Regions from separate parts of the Photorhabdus aballayi genome, predicted to be linked through region 4. Evidence: predicted binding sites of a transcription regulator. Region 4 holds the regulator's gene; each other region holds the start of a gene.
What was found. Region 4 encodes CRP, which controls carbon source genes, mostly activating them, when cyclic AMP is high. Its sites were predicted from a motif close to ATGTGANNNNNNTCACAT; they were not measured.
Positions count from the first base shown of each region.

Region 1: the regulator CRP is predicted to act here: its motif matches at 1,108-1,125, upstream of adhE (bifunctional acetaldehyde-CoA/alcohol dehydrogenase).
Region 2: the regulator CRP is predicted to act here: its motif matches at 2,116-2,133, upstream of gntK (gluconokinase).
Region 3: the regulator CRP is predicted to act here: its motif matches at 1,635-1,652, upstream of focA (formate transporter FocA).

Region 1 is NZ_JAPFCD010000001.1:245,737-249,746, forward strand. It holds gene adhE (bifunctional acetaldehyde-CoA/alcohol dehydrogenase) at 1-989, opposite strand, end outside; gene OO184_RS00935 (YchE family NAAT transporter) at 1,398-2,042, shown strand; gene OO184_RS00940 (ABC transporter substrate-binding protein) at 2,597-4,010, shown strand, end outside.
Region 2 is NZ_JAPFCD010000040.1:41,754-45,763, forward strand. It holds gene OO184_RS17655 (GNAT family N-acetyltransferase) at 1-46, shown strand, start outside; gene gntU (gluconate transporter) at 123-1,460, opposite strand; gene gntK (gluconokinase) at 1,460-1,999, opposite strand; gene gntR (gluconate operon transcriptional repressor GntR) at 2,168-3,163, opposite strand.
Region 3 is NZ_JAPFCD010000029.1:4,450-8,459, forward strand. It holds gene pflB (formate C-acetyltransferase) at 1-653, opposite strand, end outside; gene focA (formate transporter FocA) at 709-1,566, opposite strand; gene ycaO (30S ribosomal protein S12 methylthiotransferase accessory factor YcaO) at 1,887-3,650, opposite strand; gene ansB (L-asparaginase 2) at 3,789-4,010, shown strand, end outside.
Region 4 is NZ_JAPFCD010000050.1:12,763-16,772, reverse strand. It holds gene OO184_RS19510 (YcgJ family protein) at 1-101, opposite strand, end outside; gene OO184_RS19505 (aminodeoxychorismate synthase component II) at 345-920, shown strand; gene argD (bifunctional acetylornithine/succinyldiaminopimelate transaminase) at 1,044-2,255, shown strand; gene crp (cAMP-activated global transcriptional regulator CRP) at 2,305-2,937, opposite strand; gene OO184_RS19490 (OsmC family protein) at 3,258-3,665, shown strand; gene OO184_RS19485 (phosphoribulokinase) at 3,791-4,010, opposite strand, start outside.

The DNA.
Region 1 (4,010 bases), on a different contig from region 4:
TCTGCTTCGTCAATCAAACTCACTTCTCCAATTAAGATTTTGGTCCTTTCAGGAACATTAATTCCTGCCATTTCGGCAATTTTTGTTGCAGGTTGACCCACAATCTCTGCATTTAGAGAACCGTTTTTTAGAATGATATCTTGAACAGCTTTCAGTTCCTCGCCTTGTAACAGATAACCGCCATGTGTAAAAAACCGTTTACGGACCTGTTCATAAACAGTATCCACCACGATAACGGATTGTTCTGAAGCACAGATGACGCCATTGTCAAAGGTTTTGGACATCAGAATAGACGCAATAGCACGTTTAATATCAGCCGATTCATCAATAACAACTGGGGTGTTACCAGCACCGACGCCGATTGCCGGCTTACCCGAGCTGTAAGCCGCTTTTACCATACCTGGCCCGCCGGTCGCTAGGATGAGATTGATGTCCTGGTGGTGCATCAATGCATTGGAAAGTTCAACGGAAGGTTCATCAATCCAGCCAATAATATCTTTTGGCGCACCAGCCGCAACCGCAGCGGATAGAACCAATTCTGCTGCTTTGGTTGTTGCTTTTTTGGCGCGTGGGTGGGGGGAGAGAATAATGCCATTACGGGTTTTTAGGCTGATGAGGGCCTTAAAAATAGCGGTAGATGTTGGGTTAGTGGTTGGCACGATGCCGCAAATTAAGCCAATAGGCTCAGCGATAGTGATGGTGCCGAATGTTTTGTTTTCAGACAGAATGCCGCAGGTTTTATCATCTTTATAAGCGTTATAGATATATTCGGAGGCAAAGTGGTTTTTGATTACTTTGTCTTCGACAATTCCCATACCGGATTCTGCTACGGCTAATTTTGCTAAAGGAATGCGTGCATCTGCTGCTGCGAGGGCCGCAGCGCGGAAGATTTTGTCAACTTGCTCCTGAGAAAAGTTAGCAAATTCACGTTGTGCTTTTTTTACCCTGGCAACCAGTTCGTCTAGTTCAGTAACATGAGTTACAGTCATAAAGAAGTACTCCTGGAAAATATTAAAAATCTTTTAATATCAATGAATAAGTATTTTTTAGACTATTTAGCCTGGTGATTTTTTGGTAGCTACAGGTTACCATTTGGTATTAAATATATATTGATCTTAATCACATAAATTCCAAGCTGACTCCTTTCAGCTTGGGTCGGTGATAATTATTGTTGGTTGGGTGTAAATAGGGTTGAAAGGTTGAATTTTTCATCTAATGAAAATATTGAGTTAACAACTTGTTATATAAGATATTTTAAATTGGAAAATGCGTTGTGATCGATGGAAAATGGAGCTTTACCAGTATAAAGTGAAGAAAAAATTAAGTTTTATAGATTTTTTGGTGAGCGATCATGAGAATATTTTTAATAACACAGTGTAACTTTATAGAGGTTATTTGTGGGTGACTTACTGCTGGATCTTTCTGGTTACATTAAGTTTTTTGTTGGACTGTTTGCACTGGTCAATCCTGTTGGTATTTTGCCGGTTTTTATCAGTATGACTCACTATCAACCCCGGCCGGCTCGTAATAGAACCAATTTGGTTGCTAATACTTCTGTCGCCATCATTTTATGGATAGCTTTGCTGTTAGGTGACTCGATACTGCGTATGTTTGGCATTTCCATTGACTCTTTTCGTATTGCTGGTGGGATTTTGGTTGTGACCATCGCGATGTCGATGATTAACGGTAAGCTTGGAGAGGATAAACAGAATAAGCAGGAAAAGTCAGAAACTGCTGTTAGAGAAAGTGTTGGTGTTGTGCCGCTGGCATTGCCGTTAATGGCAGGCCCCGGCGCAATCAGTTCTTGTATTGTCTGGAGTTCTCGTTATCAAGGATGGCAGAATTTTATTGGGTTGGTGCTTACCAGCGCGTTGTTTGCTTTTTGCTGCTGGTTATTATTTCGATCTGCACCTTTAGTCGTCAAATATCTTGGGCAAACGGGCATTAATGTTATCACTCGGATTATGGGACTGCTATTGATGTCTTTAGGAATTGAACTGATTGTGACAGGGATCAAAGCGCTATTCCCAGGGTTGCTTTGATACAATTGGCGATAAACGGCGTCAATTTTCTTTCTATTGAAATTACAAATTATAATATTCTTATCATTTTTATTATAAAGCCTATATCATAGGCTTTTCGCACTTCTTTTACCGGTACTCTCTGAATTTTATACAAATAACCCAATATTTTTCTAAATTATTCTTTCCTGTGAGTTCAATGTGTAACTGGTTGCTTCCACCACTGTTTTGTGATGAATGTAGGTTTTTAATTTGCATTGATTGCAATTTGTTAAAATTATGTTTATTTTCATCTTTGGTCTAGCTTTGTTTGCTATTTTAGTTAAGTTTAAAATTAATAATTGTATATATATCAATTAGTTGTAATGGTTGTTGGCATATTTTATCAATTAATGTAATAGGTCGCACTAAGTTGTTTGTAAGGATGGCTTTTGCAATATAAGAGCGATATTTTAACAGTTGATATGATAAGTCCGCTTTAATATTTAATCCGTTACTTTGGGCTAAATAATGTGAAGATACCGGCCTTGATGTGATATGTGGAATGAACAAGTCCATCAAACTGGAGGTAAAAAATGAAGATCAAACAATTAAAATTATATAAGTTTATTTCCTGTATATTTTTATTATCAGCATTTCCTGTTACAGCCGTGTCTGCCGCTGAACTTCCAGATGGTGTGAAACTTGCGGATAAACAGCAAATTATTATTAATAATGGCACAGAAGTTGCCTCGCTTGATCCACATAAAGTCGAAGGTGTACCGGAAACCAACGTTATTCTTAATTTATTGGAAGGATTGGTGAGTACAGGCCCCAAAGGAGAAATTGTGCCGGGCGTGGCAACTCATTGGGAAAATCAGGATTACAAGGTATGGACCTTTTATCTGCGTGATAATGCTAAATGGAGTGATGGAACCCCTGTCACTGCCCACGATTTTGTCTATAGCTGGCAACGATTAGCTGATCCCAAGGTAGGTTCACCTTATGCCAGCTATCTTCAATATGCTTATGTTGAAAATGTTAGTGATGTTTTGAAAGGTAAAAAATCGCCTGATCAGTTAGGCGTAAAAGCGTTGGATGATCATCGTTTACAGGTGATTCTGACGCATCCTGTGCCTTATTTCGTCAGTATGCTCAGCCATACGGCAATGAAACCGGTGAAAAAGGATGTGGTTGAAAAATGGGGCAATAAATGGACGCTGCCAGAAAATTATGTCGGTAATGGGGCGTATTCGTTGAAAGAGTGGGTGGTCAATGAGCGGATAGTGCTCGAACGCAACCCTAGATATTGGAATAATGCAAAAACAGTTATTGATCAAGCGACTCTCTTACCTCTTCAATCTGAAACCAGTGATATTAACCGCTATCGTAGTGGAGAGATAAATATCACCCACAGCGCCATTCCGCCGACTCTGTACCAGAAAATGAAAAAAGAGATCCCCGATCAGGTTCGTGTCAGTTCTTACCTTTGCACGTTTTATTATGAAATTAACAATGAAAAACCGCCGTTTACTGATGTCAGAGTCCGCGAAGCCGTCAAGCTAAGTCTCGACCGGGATATTATTGCGGGGAAAATTATGGGGCAGGGGCAAATACCGGCTTATGGTTTTACGCCAACATTTATCGGGGGCGGCGATTTTGCTAAACCAGAATGGGCTAATTGGACACAGGAACAGCGCAATAAACGCGCCAGAGAATTATTGGCCCAGGCTGGTTTTAATCAGGCGAATCCATTGAAGTTCACATTGCTATACAACACATCTGAGCAAAACAAACAGCAGGCTATCGCCGCCGCTTCCATGTGGAAAAAGAATCTGGGAGCGGATGTGATTTTGCAGAATCAGGAATGGAAAACTTCTCTTGAAAGCCGCCATCAGGGGAATTATGAGGTGACCAGAGCAACCTGGTGTGCTGATTACAATGAACCTACCGCGTTTTTAAACATGTTGCTGTCAGACAGCAGTAATAACACGGCTTTCTACCAGAATA
Region 2 (4,010 bases), on a different contig from region 4:
AGATCGCTGGTGCCACCGTCACCCGTTAGCAAGAACACTATTTTAATATCACCAATATTTCCAGATAGCCGCCTTCTAAAGAAGGCGGTATCAATCTAATACAATCCCTGAATTTATATAAATTACAACATGGCAAAGAAAACCATTCCAACAGCCGCGCCTGTTGTTCCAAGAATAGTTTCCATAATCGACCAAGTTTTCAGCGTCTGAGATTCTGTTGCACCAGTAAATTTACCAAATAACCAAAAGCCTGAGTCATTAACATGGCTCAATACCAAAGAACCACCTGCAATACAGATTGAAAGGGCCGCAAGCTGGGCGCCAGAATATCCCAAAAGATCAACAACTGGCAAAATCAAACCAACAGTTGTCAAACAAGCAACGGTTGCAGAACCTTGAATAATACGTACTGTACCAGCCAGGATGAAACACGCTAATGCAATAGGCAACCCCGCCCCAATCAATGCGTTCCCTAAAGCGGGACCAACACCAGAATCCACCAATACTTGTTTGAATACACCGCCAGCCCCCGTCACCAATAAAATAATGCCAGCCGGTTGAATAGCCGAAGAACAAATATCCATCACCTTTTCTTTACTCATCCCACGGCGAATCGCCAAACCATAAATAGCAATCAAACAAGCAACCAAAATCGCAGAAAATGGATGACCGATAAATTCAAGCCACTGATACAACTCAGAACCCTGTTCAACAAAATTCTCACCAATAGCCTTTAATCCAACCAAAACCAAAGGGAATAGAACCAGTGACAAACTCAAACCAAAAGATGGCATCTTACCTTGACCAAGACTTGGCTCATTTATATCGGTGGGTAAATCCAAAGTAACATACTTACTGATAAAACTACCGAAGATTGGCCCTGCCAGTAACATCCCAGGAATCGCTGCACTGATACCGATCAAAATCATCCAGCCAAAGTCAGCATTCATCTGTGAAGCCAACAGCATCGGTGCTGGACCAGGTAACAAAAACGCTGCGGCGGCGGCAACACCAGCAAATAGAGGAATAACTAGCTTCACTACATTACCGCCAGTACGACGCGCTACTGCAAACGCCACGCCAATCAATAAAACAATCGCTACATCAAAGAACAACGGCAAAGCACAAACCAAGCCAGCGATCCCCAATGAATAATGAGCATTCTTTTCACCAAAACTATTTAGTAATTTAACCGCAATCTGATCCAGTGCGCCTGTTTCATGCAAAACTTTACCAAACATCGCCCCCAGTGCGACAACAATAGCCAGAAAACCTAACGTTCCTCCCATTCCTTCTTGCATTGTTTCAGCAATTTTATCCAGTGGCATACCAGAAAAAACACCCGCTCCCATAGAAACCAGTATTAACGCAACAAAAGCGTGTATTCTGACTTTCATCACCAGAAACAATAGTAAGAGAACAGAACCCACCGCAGTCAGCACTAAGGTTAAAGTACTCATTATTTTTCCCCTGAAATGACACTATTAATTATTCTTATCGAGTGATTTATCACTTCATCAAGAGATGATCTAATGTCAACTAGATAAACATCCTGTTCATCACTCCCCGGCTCTTCTAATGCCTCAAACTGAGATACCAACATTTGAGGTTTAAAAAAATGATCTTTACGTGCCTTCAATCGACTTTCAATTAAATCAAAGTCACCTTTCATATAAAGAAATGATAGATTCTTATTATTATCACGCAGTATATCCCGGTAATGCTTTTTTAAAGCAGAACAAACAATCAGGGAAACCGGGTTTGTGCGTTGCATAGCAAAAATTGCATGGTTCAGTGATTTCAACCAAGGCTTACGATCTTCATCATTCAGTGCGTAGCCTTTAGCCATCTTATTAATGTTAGATCTTGGGTGTAAAAAATCACCATCTAAAAAAGCAGAATCCAATTTATAGGCCGCAGCACTGGCAACAGCGGATTTACCACTACCGGATACCCCCATAAGCACAAAAACATGATTCGAATGCTGGGTATCGCTCATATAAACTCCTTAACGTAGATATTTTATCCACAAAATGTTACCGGTAACTGTTATCGGTAACATTATCAGAAGTAGAGATGAAATTAGCAACAACACGGAATATTCAGGAAATATAAATGTGACATTTATCACAAATGAGCTCAAAAAAATGCAAATCCAGCAGACCGATTAGATACTCTCTCCCAAAGATAACTGAAAACCGATATCAATCATTTTTTGCGGTAAATGTTCGCCCCTCAGCCGAGCCATTAATAATTCAGCAGCCCTCCGCCCCATTAAGTCACGAGACGTCAATACACTGGCAAGTTTTGGTGTCATCGCCTGACCAACATCATGGCCATGAAAGCCAGCTATTGCAATATCATGTGGTACAGCTATCCCTTGACGTTGGCACTCAAAAATTGCTCCGATAGCCAAGTCATCGTTAGTACAGAATAGACCATCAACATCAGGATATTTTGCCCGAGCTTCATTCAGTAACTGCCCTCCCAATGTGTAAGAAGAGCTGTCTGGCGTCATTACCTTACCCAGCGGTAACCCCGCACTTTTCATTGCAGCCTCATAACCCTCCAGACGAATAATTGTCCTTTCATCTTGCCTTGCGCCAAGATAAATCACCCGCTGGCAACCACGTTCAATCATTGCCATTGTCATCTGCCGAGCTGCTTCAAAGTTGTCAATGCCGACTGCCGTATCAAAACAAGGAGAAATACAATCCATCAGCTCAACAACAGGGATACCAGCCGTTTCCAACATCTTCAAAGTTCGTGGAGTATGAGTTCGTTCTGAAAGAATCAAACCATCAATATTATAGGAAAGTAAAGAAATCAAACGCTCTTCTTCCTTTTCTGAGCGATAGCCATAGTGAGCTAACATAGTTTGATAACCATGATTATCCGTCACATATTCGATACCACGGATAACTTCCGCAAAAACCTGGTTAGTTAAAGAAGGCAATAAAATACCAATAGCATGACTAGTGGAATTTGAAAGAATATCCGGCACTTTATTTGGAATATAACCCAACTCATCTAAAGCATCCGCTATTTTCTTTCGCAATTGCTCAGAAACTTGCTCAGGATTACGCAAGAAACGACTTACCGTCATTTTAGTGACACCAACACGATCAGCAACATCTTGCAAAATAGGACGTTTTTTCTTCATATTTCAATGCAATATAGAATTAGTAAAGTTAGGATAATAAACGAAGTGTTATGACATATTTATACACTGTAAGGATACATTTTTTTAAACTTAGTCTGGTTGTGAAACTGTAACCCCAATTTATTCAATATACCGTAAAATCTCATCCTTTAGAGCGGAAATATAAGACATGGTTTTGTTAACCAGAAGGATTTATTACCAAATGATCGAGAGGCAATGCACCACAACAATCAGCAAGAACCAAACCACAACAATAACTAAGATGCCAAACCTATCAAAATCAGAGGCACAGACATTAAGTCAGCTTAGGAGAAATGTCCAGACGAAATTAATCATTCGATATTAGCTCAAGGTTGATATGAATTACATTGTTAGCTTAAGTACAAGTCGGTATGCAATGCAATTAGGATAGAACTCTCATTAACCTATACCAATTAAGAAAAAGCTACGTTATAAAGTGCTCAAAGCCAATATTGAAAACAACCTGTTAATCAACTAAACCATGAGCATACACTTAATCATCAGAATGTTGAAGGCATACGAACGAATCCCATTCCCTATAATTTGGTTCATTTAGCGATAATATTTAACGACATGAACTCATAGTGCAAACGCTAGTCCCATTAAATGCACTATGGCTTATTTAAGCAGAGTTTTTTTACAGCGCATGAGACAAAATCCCAAAGAAATTTCAATGATTACAGGAAGAAGGGAGACTATATTATCTAAAGAAGTGCGGAAAAAACTTTGCTCAAGGCAAATTCCAGTCAGAGGAAACAATGATATACCGCTAAATACAAAGCTGCCTGCAATTACGCAGGCAGCACGACAAATTTATGTACTTTTT
Region 3 (4,010 bases), on a different contig from region 4:
ATCGTCATTGCCAGATCTTCACCGTTTTCCAGTTTTTCTTGCAATGAATTGAACTGAGCTAATTTATCCTCACGCAAGAAATCGATGCCATATACCGCAACACGACGGTAATCACCAATAATGCGACCACGACCATAGGCATCAGGCAGACCTGTCAGAACACCGGATTTTCGACATTTCAGAATATCTGACGTGTAAACATCGAAAACTCCCTGATTATGCGTTTTGCGGTATTCGGTGAAAATCTGTTTCAATTTAGGATCGAGTTCACGGCCATAAACTTTACATGAACCTTCCACCATTTTGATACCGCCAAATGGGATCAGCGCGCGTTTCAGTGGAGCTTCCGTTTGCAGGCCAACAATAGTTTCCAGATCTTTTTCGATGTAACCTGCATCGTGAGAGGTGATAGTAGCAGCAACATCAGTATCAAAATCGACCGGTGCATGAGTGCGGTTTTCGATTTTGATACCTTCCATGACTTTTTCCCATAATATATTGGTTGCTTTTGTCGAACCTGACAGGAAAGATTCATCACCCTCATATGGCGTATAGTTTTTTTGGATGAAGTCACGAATATTGACTTCATTCTGCCAATCCCCCGGATTAAAATTTTGCCATGCTATAGAGAATTTTTTATTTAATTCAGCCATGATACTTCTACCTTTATAATAATCGAACTTTTAAGAAACTAAATAAGGGAGCGAATTAATATTTTTGCTCACTACGCAGATAAATTGACCAGTAAGTTAAACCCACCAAAACAGCGCCGCCGATAATGTTACCAATAGTGACTGGAATTAAATTGCCAGTAATAAAGTGTGAAATGGTGAGTTGAGAAAATTGCTCAGGCGTCGCACCCACGTTAATCCAGAATTCAGTTGGTGCGAAGTGCTTAATAATAATGCCAAGCGGGATTAAAAACATATTCGCAATACTGTGCTCAAAGCCGCTAGCAACAAACATACTTACTGGCAAAATCATGGCAAATACTTTATCCATTAAACTACGTCCGGCATAACTCATCCAAACAGCGAGACAAACCATTAAATTGGCGAGAATGCCTAAAAATAGCGCTTCAATAAAAGAGTGGTGCATTTTATGGTTTGCTGTTTGCAGAACATTCAAGCCCCATAGCCCATCGGCAACACGGTATTGACCGGCAAACCAGATAATGGCGACGAAAAATAGCGCGCCGATTAAATTACCGAAATAAACGTTAATCCAGTTTTTAATCATCTGATACCAAGTTATACGTCCGGTGGCTTTGGAAATAATCGTTAGCACAGTGGAAGTAAATAAATCTGCGCCACACACGACAACTAACATTAATCCAAGAGAGAAACAGATTCCGCCAACTAATTTAGCCAACCCATAAGAAATAGATGCGGTTCCTGTCGTCGCGGTAATATAAAAGACAAATGCAATGGAAATAAAAACCCCGGCAGTTATTGCTGACAGATAGGTAATGGCAACAGGTTTAGTGGTCTTATAAACGCCGATATCATCGGCGACTTGTGTCATTACCGCAGGTGGTAATAGGTTAAAGGGGGTGTCAGCTTTCATACCAACATTCTCTTTATCATTAATAAGTTACGGTGCGTAACGATAGTAACAAAGGCTTAAAGAGGAGAATTTGATATAGATCATAATCCTCTGAAAATAGACGCTGTTTTAGCGAATGAAAATGGTGGAAATTACAATTAATTTATTGATTTTAATGAAATAAAAATTTTTTAAAAATTATAATATTTTTTTATTTAATCCATTGGTAGGAAGTTTGATAAGTAAAATTACAGGCTAAATTGTTGTTTATTTGTTGTCGAAAATAAATTTAATTTAACCTGAATTTTACTTTTAATTATTGCATCGTCTTTTCTAAAATTTTATTTTGCGTTCCAGAAATCGCATTTTGCTTTTTGCAGCTTTTCATAAGCGGCTAATAAAGCCTGATGAGCGGGCAGTGATTTTAAATCTGCATCGACTGACCACAGGCCATAAAAACAGTGTTCACCAGAAATAGCGGCTGATGCTGCTTCAACAGCATTTTGCCCATACATTTTTACGAATGCTTGATAATATTGTGCAGGCTCTTTATCCTCTTCCAGAGCAAGTAAAAGCAGTGTTTGCAAACAGCGATAATAATTAGCGCGTTCGGTAGTAAAGACTGACGCATTAAAATCTTGGGTCCATTCTACCCAAATTAAAGCTTGCTCCAAATCACCGCCAGCCAATGCCAACATGGATTTCAATTCACCAATCCGTAAATTGCTCCAACCATTGTCTTTACCTACAGCGATGCCAAGCAATTCACGGACACGGGTAAAATCATCTAAACCTTCTTCATCTAATTGCTCAATCAGTGCCAGATATTCTTCGGCTTGCCATTGGCTATCCGGTAACGCTAATAAAGTTTCCCGCAGATGGGTTCCCATCGTGTTATTAGCAAGATGTAAATCTTCCACAGGATAAATATCAGACATCCCCGGAACCAGAATACGGCAGGCATAAACACCGAGGTGTTCATAGTCAGCAATATAAACTTCGGCATCCAATTGTTTGAAAATAGCCATCAAAGTGCTGAATTCTTCTTCGGTCGTACCGCTGAAATTCCAGTCAGCGAACGCATAATCAGCATCTTGTTTAAACAAATCCCAACTGATTAAACCGCTTGAATCAATAAAGTGAGTTTCCAGATTGGTATGTTCTGCTACTTCTTCATTATCGAAAGTCGGTGCATTAAACACATCCAGATCTTTCAAACTGCGGCCCTGTAATAACTCGGTCACAGTTCGTTCCAACGCTACGCCAAATTCAGGATGCGCACCAAAAGAGGCGAAACAAGTCCCATTATTAGGATTAAACAGCACCACGCAAATAACCGGGAACTGCCCACCGAGGGAGGCGTCATAACAATAGAGTGGGAAACCTTCATCCTGTAATTTGCTGACTGCGGCAACAACATCAGGATAACGATTCATCACTTCTTGGGGAATTTCTGGCAGGCTGATACCTTCGGCGATAATACGATTCTTCACATAACGTTCAAAAACTTCGGATAGTCCCTGAACTCTGGCTTCATTCATCGTGTTGCCGGCTGACATACCATTGGAGACATAAAGATTGCCAATAATATTCATAGGAATATAGACGGTATGATGATCAGATTGGCGGGTGAATGGCAGTGAGCAGATACCACGCTCTTCATTACCTGATTGCAAATCGACTAACTGACTGGCGCATAACTCATTTTCAGGATTATAAAATTGGTGTAACCGGTCATCCAGAATGCCTTCTGGTAGAGAATCATCGTCCGGTAAAGCAAACCATTTTTCATTGGGATAATGGACAAAATCACCGTTCGCGATAGCTTCTCCTAAATAGAAGTCAGCAAAAAAATAGTTAGTTGACAGGCGTTCAAAATACTCCCCTAAAGCAGAAGCTAAAGCGGCTTTTTTACTTGCGCCTTTGCCATTGGTAAAACAGAGAGGACAATCGCGGTCGCGAATATGAACTGACCAGACATGAGGAACCGGATTCAGCCATGAAGCTTCTTCGATATTAAAACCAAGGTGTTGCAGTTTTTGCTGAAAACGGTTGATCGAGTCTTCCAGTGCGGCGTCTTTGCCGGGAATAAAGGTTTGCGTCATGGTATTCACTTATGAGTGCTGGTTATGGGGCGCTCATCATACGAGTTTTTTTTCAGTAGCTAAAGTCTGGTATGTATCACAGATTTATTGTTATCATCATCCATAATCTAGTAGGATATTTTTTATTAAGGAAGAAGCATGAAAAAGATGAAACACACAGCTTTAGCCAGTTTATTGGCATTAATTAGTGGTTCTGCTTTTGCTTTACCAAATATTACGCTTTTAGCGACGGGAGGCACGATTGCTGGCGGCGGTAAATCTGCAACCCAGTCCAGCTATGTTGCTGGAAGAGTTGCCATTGATGAATTAGTCAATGCTGTTCCTGAGATCAAAAATATCGCTAACCTAAAAGGTGAGCAG
Region 4 (4,010 bases):
ACCACCCCTTTTTCCGGGAAGAAAATGTTGGCAGTTTTAGTAACAGCCAGCGTGGGGAAGGATAGTAAAAAAAGAGATGCTATAATCAGTTTTGTCTTCATAACAATTACCTTTACTTATTGAATATCGGAATAGAGCATATGTTTTGTCGGGTATGAGAGTAAGTTGATTGAGGAAAAAGCAGCCATTGATTTTGTTGTACTATGCTACAAATATTGATGTGCTATGATAGCCGCCCCGTTGTCGCGAGGCCGTTTTACCTGGAGCCAGTTGTGCAGGATAAACAAATTGCAGGAGTGGCAGGGCAACAAATACAGCGATAAAAATGAGTAGGATAGACTCCTATGTTACTAATAATAGATAACTATGATTCTTTTACATATAACTTATATCAATATTTTTGTGAATTGGGTACAGATGTTTTAGTTAAGCGCAATGATGAATTGCAACTTGAAGATATTGAGAGATTGATGCCTACTCATTTGGTGATTTCCCCAGGCCCTTGTACCCCAAATGAAGCAGGAATTTCTCTGGCTGCGATTTCTCATTTTTCGGATAAATTGCCGATTCTTGGTGTTTGCCTTGGACATCAGGCAATTGGGCAGGCGTTTGGCGCTAGCGTGGTAAAAGCCAGGGAAGTGATGCATGGAAAAACTTCTGCTATTCACCACAATCAGCAAGGTGTGTTCAAAGGGCTTAACCGGCCATTAACTGCGACTCGTTACCATTCGTTGGTGATTGCCGCAGAGACATTACCTGCCTCATTTGAAGTCACCGCATGGAGCCAGCATAATGGCAACGTCGATGAAATTATGGGCATTCGTCATCGCACTTTACCGCTGGAAGGGGTGCAGTTCCATCCTGAAAGTATTCTCAGTGAACAAGGTCACCAGTTACTGAGCAACTTTCTGAGATATTAACCAGACACCGATAATTTCTTCATTTATCCATCTTTTTCATTTGCCCATCTTTGATTTTTTATGCATATTCAGTGAGTATAATTTCACTTCTGAATGGCGTATATATAAAAAACGGGTGGGAAAATGAAGGGACATACCGTAGTAGATAGAAGCACATACGATCAAGTTATGTTGCCAATTTATTCACCAGCGCAGTTTATACCGGTGAGAGGGCAAGGTAGTCGCGTATGGGATCAGCAATGGAAAGAGTATATTGACTTGGCAGGGGGAATTGCTGTTATAGCTTTGGGCCATTGTCACCCTGCGTTAGTGGATGTTTTGCAGCAGCAAGGGGAGAAACTTTGGCATATCAGTAATATTTTCACCAATGAACCTGCTTTGATTCTGGCGCAGAAACTGATTGATGCGACTTTTGCTGAGCGGGTATTTTTTGCCAATTCAGGAGCGGAAGCGAATGAAGCGGCATTTAAGCTGGCTCGTCACTATGCCATTACGCGTCACAGTCCCTATAAAACCAAAATTATCGCATTTCATCAGGGTTTTCATGGTCGCACCTTATTTACTGTCTCCGTGGGTGGTCAGCCAAAATATGCTGATGGTTTTGGGCCAAAACCCGCGGATATTATTCATGTGCCTTTTAATGATTTAGATGCAGTGAAGGCCGTCATAGATGACCATACTTGTGCTGTTGTATTGGAGCCGGTTCAAGGAGAAGGGGGAGTCACACCGGCAGCACCGGCATTTATTCATGGGTTGCGTGAGCTTTGCGATAAGCATCAGGTGTTGTTGGTGTTTGATGAAGTGCAAAGTGGGATGGGGCGTACCGGTAAGCTATTTTCTTATATGCATTATGATGTTACGCCGGACATCATTACCACAGCAAAAGCATTGGGAAATGGCTTCCCTATCAGCGCTATGCTGACGACAGAGAATATTGCGTCTGCGATGATGCCGGGAACTCACGGTACAACTTATGGCGGTAATCCGTTGGCTTGTGCAGTTGCAAATGTTGCTTTTGATATTATTAATACGCCAGAGGTTCTGGAAGGCGTTGAAAAACGCCATAGTTTAATAGTGAATTTTCTGAATGATATCAATCAGAAATATTCGATATTTGGTGAAATTCGTGGAAAGGGTCTGCTGATTGGTGCGGAACTCAAAGCGCCGTATCAGGGAAAAGCTAAAGATATTCTGCAACTGGCGGCTGCAAATGGCTTAATGTTGTTGAGTGCGGGTGGTGATGTACTGCGTTTCACGCCTTCGTTGATTATCAGTGAAGAAGAGCTTGCTCAGGGCATGGAACGGTTGGAGCAGACAATTAGTCAGTTGGTGTAATTAAGCACAAGAGAAATCAGCGCAGGATTATGCGCTGATTAATCAAGCGTTAACGTGTACCGTAAACAACGATAGTTTTACCGTGTGCGGAGATCAAGTTTTGATCTTCTAGCATTTTCAGAATACGACCAACTGTTTCGCGGGAACAGCCAACAATCTGACCAATTTCCTGACGCGTGATTTTGATTTGCATTCCGTCCGGGTGGGTCATTGCATCTGGTTGTTTCGCCAGATTCAATAAAGTTTGGGCAATCCGGCCAGTAACATCCAGGAAAGCCAGATTACCGACTTTCTCAGAAGTTGTTTGCAAACGGTTTGCCATTTGGGCAGATAAACGCATTAAAATATCCGGGTTTACCTGAATCAGTTGGCGGAATTTTTTATAGGAGATTTCAGCCACTTCACAGGCGCTTTTGGCCCGTACCCAGGCTGTACGCTCTTGCCCCTCTTCAAATAATCCAAGTTCACCAATGAAATCCCCCTGATTTAAATAGGAGAGGATCATCTCTTTGCCTTCTTCATCTTTAATCAAAACCGCAACAGAGCCTTTTACGATGTAGTAAAGCGTCTCTGCTTTTTCGCCTTGATGAATAAGCGTACTTTTAGATGGATATTTATGAATATGGCAGTGTGACAAAAACCATTCAAGAGTCGGGTCTGTTTGTGGCTTGCCGAGAACCATTCGCTTCATCCTCTGTTGTTATCGCTGCCTAAATAACACGAGAATCTAAAAGTTTCTCGTCAGGCTGGCTTATAAAGACACTAGCTTAACATATTAGTTTGTTGAAAAACCGACAGATAAGGGTTTTATATAGGTTATCTGAAATTTGAACCTTACGTATTGAGCTTAACCTATATATACCCGGCCCGCTTCTGTTTTTAACACAGGAAAAGGCTTCTGTCTTGTCTTGTATTGTTTCAGCATAATAAACTGCTCATTAGATTGCCAGTTTAATACTGAAAGAGTAGGCTTGGATGCAAAGAACGACTTAAGAGGTATTTATGCAAGCGCGGGTAAAATGGGTTGAAGGATTGTCTCTTTTGGGGGAGTCATCTTCTGGTCATCAGATCATGATGGATGGTAATGCTGGCGATAGAGCGCCGAGCCCAATGGAAATGGTATTAATGGCAGCCGGTGGTTGCAGTACGATTGATGTAGTTTCTATTTTACAGAAAGGCAGGTACGACATAAGAGATTGTGAAGTAAAATTAACTTCCCAACGTCGTGAAGAGGCGCCACGCTTGTTTACTCATATTAATCTGCATTTTATTGTTACGGGTAAGGATTTAACAGATAAAGCGGTTGAACGTGCTGTCATGTTGTCTGCGGAAAAATATTGCTCTGTTTCATTGATGTTGGGGAAATCAGTTGAAATTACCCACAGTTTTGAAGTTAAAGATATAGATTGATAAATTATTTCTTGATCAAAAAATAACAACAGGTAACTAATATCTCAGTTACCTGTTTTTTTAACTGAATAATATAAGATGCAAATTTTAAGTGCCGGATTTTCTAAATTTATCTCAGGCGCTGATTAACAAATCTTTTCCCCTTCCAGCAGTCGCTGTACCAATGGCGTCATAATTAATTCCATTGCTAATCCCATTTTTCCGCCGGGAACTACGATGGTATTAATGCTTGAAACGAATGAGCCTTGTAACATTGCTAGCAAGTATGGGAAATCAATTTGAGTCAGATCACGGAAGCGGATGACAATGAAACTTTCATCCAATGATGGAATGGCTTTAGCTGAA